Regions from separate parts of the Streptococcus sp. 1F3 genome, predicted to be linked through region 2. Evidence: predicted binding sites of a transcription regulator. Region 2 holds the regulator's gene; each other region holds the start of a gene.
The links. Region 2 encodes NrdR, which represses ribonucleotide reductase genes. Its sites were predicted from a motif close to ACACNATATATNGTGT; they were not measured.
Positions count from the first base shown of each region.

Region 1: a site for NrdR is predicted at 1,246-1,261, ahead of nrdH (glutaredoxin-like protein NrdH). Genes of this name have one in related genera too.
Region 3: a site for NrdR is predicted at 1,572-1,587, ahead of nrdD (anaerobic ribonucleoside-triphosphate reductase). Genes of this name have one in related genera too.

Region 1 is NZ_JBUEQR010000089.1:2,870-5,146, reverse strand. Features, by position in the region: gene ptsP (phosphoenolpyruvate--protein phosphotransferase) at 1-755, opposite strand, end outside; gene ACVPON_RS08180 (phosphocarrier protein HPr) at 760-1,023, opposite strand; gene nrdH (glutaredoxin-like protein NrdH) at 1,356-1,580, shown strand; gene nrdE (class 1b ribonucleoside-diphosphate reductase subunit alpha) at 1,617-2,277, shown strand, end outside.
Region 2 is NZ_JBUEQR010000078.1:17,226-19,502, forward strand. Features, by position in the region: gene ACVPON_RS07175 (hypothetical protein) at 1-745, shown strand, start outside; gene nrdR (transcriptional regulator NrdR) at 858-1,325, shown strand; gene ACVPON_RS07185 (DnaD domain protein) at 1,333-2,277, shown strand, end outside.
Region 3 is NZ_JBUEQR010000050.1:6,322-8,598, reverse strand. Features, by position in the region: gene nrdD (anaerobic ribonucleoside-triphosphate reductase) at 1-1,323, opposite strand, end outside; gene ACVPON_RS04745 (quinol oxidase) at 1,627-2,277, opposite strand, start outside.

The DNA of each region.
Region 1 (2,277 bases), on a different contig from region 2:
TTTTGCTTAGCATAGGCTTCACCAGCTGCTTTAAATGTTGCAATTTCTTCTTCTGACGGATTGATAATGACTTCACCAGTAATCCCATTTACCGCAAGAACATCGCCTTCTTTTACAATTTCAGTAATGTTATTTGTACCAAGAACAGCCGCAATCTCAAGGGTACGAGCCATGATCGCTGAATGGCTCGTACGACCACCGATATTGGTGACAAAGGCTTTTACAAAGTTCTTATCTAATTGTGCTGTATCAGATGGTGTCAAATCATGTGCAATCACGATTGACTCTTCTGAAATCGCTGCAGGATTCGGCAAGCGAACCCCCAACAAGTGGGCAAGAACCCGCTTGGTCACATCGCGAATATCTGCTGCACGCTCTTGCATATAAGGATTGTCGTCCATGCCTTCAAAGATAGCGATAAACATGTCTGTGACTTCTGTCAATCCACTTTCAGCGTTGATTTTTTTCGCACGAATCGTTTCTTTTATCTGACCGACCATTTCTGGATCAGCAAGAACCATCAAATGGGCATCAAAAACGGCTGCCGCTTCTTCACCAAGGCTAGCTACTGCGTTCTCTCTAATAACAGAAAGCTCGTTTTGTGACGCTTCTAAAGCAGCATCCAAACGAGCTTCTTCTGCATCTGTATCTGTAACTGTAACAGTTTCAAACGACAAATCTGGTTGAACGAGTAGATATGCCTTAGCAACCGCAACACCGTCCGATGCTGCAATTCCTTTTAGCATTTCTGTCATACTCTTACGCCAAACCTTCCTTGTCCATTGTTTCAGTGATTGCTGCGATTGCATCGTCAGCATCAGCACCTTCAGCAGTGATTGTCACATCAGCACCTTGACCAACACCAAGGCTCATAACACCCATGATCGATTTAAGGTTTACTGATTTGTCTTTATAGTTCAAAGTGATGTCTGAAGCAAATTTGCTAGCTGTTTGCACAAGCAATGTTGCTGGACGTGCGTGAATACCTGTTTCTGCCACAATGTGGAAATCTTTTGAAGCCATATTTGGATTCTCCTTTATTTTTTTCAATATTGAAGGTTCGTTGTGATAACCCTTACAAAGCACATTATACCATTTCTTGAAATCATTTTCAAGAATTTTTTACCTTTCTTTCAAAATCCATATCCGTCAGAAGCAAGGCCAAATGTGCCTCCCCCTGCAATCAGATGAAACCATTTTGTAAACAATCTGAAAAAACAATCCAGTTGGATAAAAGCTATAGTTACACTATATATAGTGTTTATCAAATAAAAACGATACTATATTTAGTTTTTAGGTTGACAATTTTCCTGTTTCATTGTATCCTATATGGGTGATTAAAAAAGGAGAAATGTATGATTACTGTTTACTCAAAAAATGATTGTGTCCAATGCAAGATGACCAAGCGTTTCCTAGACCAACACCAAGTTCCATTCAAGGAAATCAACCTTGATGAACAACCTGAATTTATCGAACATGTCAAAAACCTAGGATTTTCTGCAGCACCTGTCATTGAGACAGAGACAGGAAATTTTTCTGGTTTTCAACCTGGAAAATTAAAAAATCTTATTTCAGCTTAGTTATCTACCAGTGAAGAACATAGAAAGAGTGACTATATGAGTTTGAAAGAACTAGGGGATGTTTCTTATTTCCGTCTTAACAATGAAATCAACCGTCCAATCAATGGACAAATTCCACTTCACAAGGACCAAGAAGCCCTCAAAGCCTTTTTCAAGGAAAACGTACTGCCAAATACCAAAGCATTTGCGAGCATTACAGATAAAATCCAATACCTATTGGAAGAAAACTATCTTGAGCAAGCCTTTTTGGAGCAATATAGCCCTGCCTTTATCGAAAAATTAGCACAGTTCTTGAAAGATCAAAACTTCCGTTTCAAATCTTTCATGGCAGCCTATAAATTCTACAACCAGTATGCCCTTAAGACAAACGATGGGGCTTATTACTTAGAAAGCATGGAAGATCGGGTCCTCTTCAATGCTCTTTACTTTGCAGAAGGCAACGAAGCATTAGCCATGGACTTGGCTAATGAAATGATTCACCTCCGCTATCAGCCGGCAACTCCAAGTTTTTTAAATGCAGGACGTGCCCGTCGGGGAGAGTTGGTCTCTTGTTTCCTCATTCAAGTAACAGATGATATGAATGCCATTGGGCGTTCCATCAACTCTGCCCTCCAGCTTTCCCGTATCGGGGGTGGGGTCGGAATTTCCCTCAGCAACTTACGTGAAGCCGGTGCACCAATCAAGGGCTACGAAGGGG
Region 2 (2,277 bases):
CCTGCTTCTGGAATGTCTCCGTCGGCGTAAGCCGTACTTGCTTGGCCTATTGGTTCCCCTTTTAGTCGCTTCCTTTGGTCTTAATAGGGCAACAGTAGCTTATTATGAGAAAGTGGGACAGGTGAGTTTTGCCCCAAATCCTAAGGTAACCTGGCTAGCAATGGGCTTGCAAGATACCCAAACAGAGCTCCGACGAGGAGGCTGGTACAATAAATATGTCAGACGGGTTTATGACCGCTATGAAGGCGCTGAGGAAAAGATTGGGCAAGCTGCTAAGCTAGAGATTCACCATCGGATAGAGGATTTTGTGGAGAATCCGGTCTATGCTGGGCAATTTTTTATGAAAAAGTTTGTGACAACCTGGGCGGAGTCAACCTTTCAGTCTATTTGGTCAGGACCCAGTAAGCTCCAACAGCGCCCGCTAAAAGGGGTAGGACTAGAGAGCCTTTACCGAGGTGGTGCGATGTATCGCCTCTTTTATCATTATACCCATGCTTACTTAATCTTGCTATATGGTGGTGCCTTTGTATTTTTAGTCGTGCTCCCTCCACGGAAGCGTCTGCCGATCGCCTATTATGCCTATGTCTACTGGGCAGGAGGAGTGGTGTTTCATTTATTGTGGGAGACCAAAAGCCAATATGCCTATCCCTATGTCTTTTTCATGATTCCCTTTGCGGTGAAAGGCTATCAAGAAGGGCGGGAGTGGTTACAAAAACGGCAGCAAAGTGTGAGAAATCATACCTAAAGAAGCTGATGTGAGAAGTCTTCTCCTAGGGAGTGAGTTGGATCTTGCTCCCTTTTATTATCCTGTGAAATATGATACAATGAAGTCATCATGATAGAATGGGAGAAGTAGTATGCGTTGCCCCAAATGTGCCAGTATAAAATCCAGTGTTGTTGATAGTCGTCAGGCAGAAGATGGAAATACCATTCGCCGTAGAAGAGTGTGTGAAAACTGTGGTCACCGCTTTACGACCTATGAACGAGTAGAAGAAAAAACCTTGGTGGTCGTGAAAAAGGATGGAACCCGGGAACAATTTTCCCGTGAGAAAATTTTTAATGGAATTATTCGTTCTGCTCAAAAGCGTCCTGTTTCTAGTAATGAAATTGAAGAAGTGGTCAATCGGATTGAGCAAAAGGTTCGAGCCCACAGCGATAGTGAAGTGGAAAGTGATTTGATTGGAAATTTAGTGATGGAAGAGTTGGTGGAGTTGGATGAGATTACCTATGTCCGTTTTGCCTCAGTCTATCGTTCCTTTAAAGATGTGGGTGAATTGGAAAACTTGCTCAAACAAATCACTAAGGGCAGCAAGACAAGAAGATAGGTAGTACATGAAACCAAGTGATCAATATTCTTACATGCGAAAGAACGCTATAAGTCCTAACTGGCTTAGCTTTATCCTCTGTTATCAACCCATTATTGGTCAGGATGCGGCTGCGGTCTATCAATTTTTATGGGCTGGCTATGATCATGGGGCGGGTAAGTATAGCCTTAGCCGGATTTTAAACCATGTCAATATGGGGCTCCATCGCTTGGAGAAAGCGATAGATATATTGGGAGCTATGGACTTACTTGCTGTCTACCAAAAGGACAATGCGGTATTGTTTTGCATGATAGAACCCTTAACAAAAGAGGATTTTTTGAAGAATCCCCTCTATCAAAAACTCCTGATCAAAAAAATCGGAGAGCCGGCAGTTGAGGAATGGACCCTCTCAAGACCAGTATCAGATACGGAAGTGACCAGGCATTTTTCAGATGTCTTTACCAGTGAGGGAGAATTTTCGCTTGCTCCTCTTGCTACACCGAGCTTTGATTTACAGGCTTTTAAGACGATGATGGCTCGCGATCAGTTACGGTTTCAAAATGAAACAGATGATGTGATTGCCCTCTATCATTTGGCGGAAAAAAAGGGTTGGGACTGGCAAGAGGCTTATAAAGTCGCAAAAGAAACTGCTCATGCTCAGATGATTTTAGTGAAACGTATGGAGCAAAAGGCGGAGGCAAAACCTATCGCGGCTAGTCTGACCAGACAGGAGCAAGCTATCGTCCATGAAAGTAGGTCCAAGACGGCACTTGAATTTTTAACCATGCTAAAAGAAGCGCGCAAGGCGCAGCTCACGAAATCAGAACGTAAGTGCTTGCAACAATTGATAGACTTGGGCTTATTAGATGAGGTTATCAATGTACTTGTCCTTTATACCTTTAACAAGGTTGATTCGGCTAATTTACAAGAAGCCTATGCCTTGAAATTGGGAAACGACTTTTCCTACAAGCAG
Region 3 (2,277 bases), on a different contig from region 2:
ATCCCAAAATTTGAGGATATCACCTCCAGATTCCATAGCAATCCTAGGAAGATTGAGGGTCACAACCCCGAGGTTCATCCGACCAGAATTGACCTCTTCACCATTTTCATCTAACCAGCCCTGTAAGAAAGAGCGACACCCCATCGGAGCTTTAAATGAACCTGTTAGCTCTGTAATCTTATCATAAGACAAAACATCCGGATACATCCGCTTGGTTGCACATTCCAATGCCAACTGCTTGATGTCATAGTTGGGACTACCTTCTTCTAAATTTAATCCACGTTTCAATGTAAAAATCAATTTAGGAAAAATCGCTGTCCGCTCCTCGCTACCCAGCCCCTTAATCCGAATCCGTAAAATTGCCTGTTGAATTTCACGCTCAAACCACGAAGTTCCTAAGCCAAATCCTAAAGAAGTAAAGGGAGTCTGACCATTTGAAGTAAACAAGGTATTGATCTCATATTCCAAGGACTGCATGGCATCATAGATGTCTTTTTTTGTCTTTTCACGCGCATAGTCCGCCTGCTTTTCAGGTAAAACCCACTGACTTGCATCTTTCAAATGCTTCTGATAATTCAACTCCGCATAGGGGGCCAACAACTCGTCTACCCGGTCTGCCGTACAACCACCGTACTGACTTGAAGCAACATTAGCAATAATTTGTGAAATCTGCGCAGTAGCCGTCTGAATAGACTTGGGACTTTCCACCTCAGCATTTCCGATCTTAAAACCATTTGCCAGCATACCCTTAAAATCGATTAAGCAACAATTAGTCATCGGCGTGTAAGGACTATAATCCAAGTCGTGAAAATGAATCTCGCCCTTTTGATGGGCATTAGCCACATGAGCTGGCAACAGCTGAAGACCAATGGATTTCCCAACAATACCAGCCGTCAAATCTCGCTGGGTATTGAAGACATCACTATCCTTATTCGCATTTTCATTGACCACCGTCTGATCTTTGGTCAAGAGCCTTTCAATAGTAAAGTTGATATCCATTGCTTGATGACGCTCAAAATCCCGCTTGGTTCGATATTGAATATAGACCTCTGCTAATTCATACAAGTGAGCTTTCAACAACTCCTGCTCAACAATCGTCTGAATTTCATAAATTTGGATATCCTGATGAAAGCGACGGCTAATCTCAACTAACACAGCCTCTACAACCTGATGAAGCCTCGCCTTTGAACAAGGATGGTCTAGTTCATCATTCGCTCGACCAAGCGCCACTAAAATTTTATCCGCATCAAATGCGACTGCACGCCCATCCCGCTTTAGAACAAGAATATCAGGTAGTACCTTCTGTTTGGTTTGCTCGAACATTTTACATGCTCCCCTTTCATATACTCTTTGAAAATCGAAACGATACTGGAACAAGTTGACTTGGTAAGCGATTGAGAAAAACTATTTTTCCTCTCTCACTCAAAATAGTTATTAACTATTTTAATTCCCCTTATCCTCGTTTCCCTAAACTATTTGATTTCCATTGCGCATTTATCTTTCTCTAGTGTATCACTTCACAAAGATAAATTCAACATCTAGTATCATTTTTCTTGTTTTTTTATAAAAAAACACAATATATAGATTTAAATGATCGTAAAAAAATGATTGCTTACACAATCATTTTCATTCCTTCTTCTCATACAAAGTGAGACGATTCGTCTCTAGCTCTACTTCTTCATAATTTTTTTCTAAGTTTGCTTTGATACTATCAAGAAGGGGAAGCTGGGGATTGACCACAATATAGCGGGCCTTATTCTTATTTAAATCAAAGACTAAACTATCTTGATTGTTCTTGGTATCCAAATAAGGACTAGCTGTCAGAATTTCTCCTGCTGATAACCGTTCGCTTTGAAGATAAATTTGAGCGCTGTTATCCCAAGTATAAATGGTATCTGAACTTTGTGAATGTTCCTTAATGTAAAGGGCAACTTCTTGACGATCCATCATCACATCTCCCTCAATAAAATAAGTAATCGCTGGTTTTACCACCAAAAGGAACAAAAGCCCAAGCAAGGGTAGATAGAGATGGGATTGAAGATAAGAATACTGATGCATCTTTTTAGCCAACAACTCTTCATTCGAAATAATCGAAGACTTAGCCAACAAAGCCATGACAAAACCATAGGGCAGGAGTAAAACCAAATAGCTTAGCTCAAATCGCCCACCTGCTATTAAAAAGAGGAGGTGTAATACAAATGCTAAGACAATCATACTCTTGAAATAAATAAATCTTCCCCGTCCTATTGAGAACAGTAAGTGAAATAGACTCTTTAA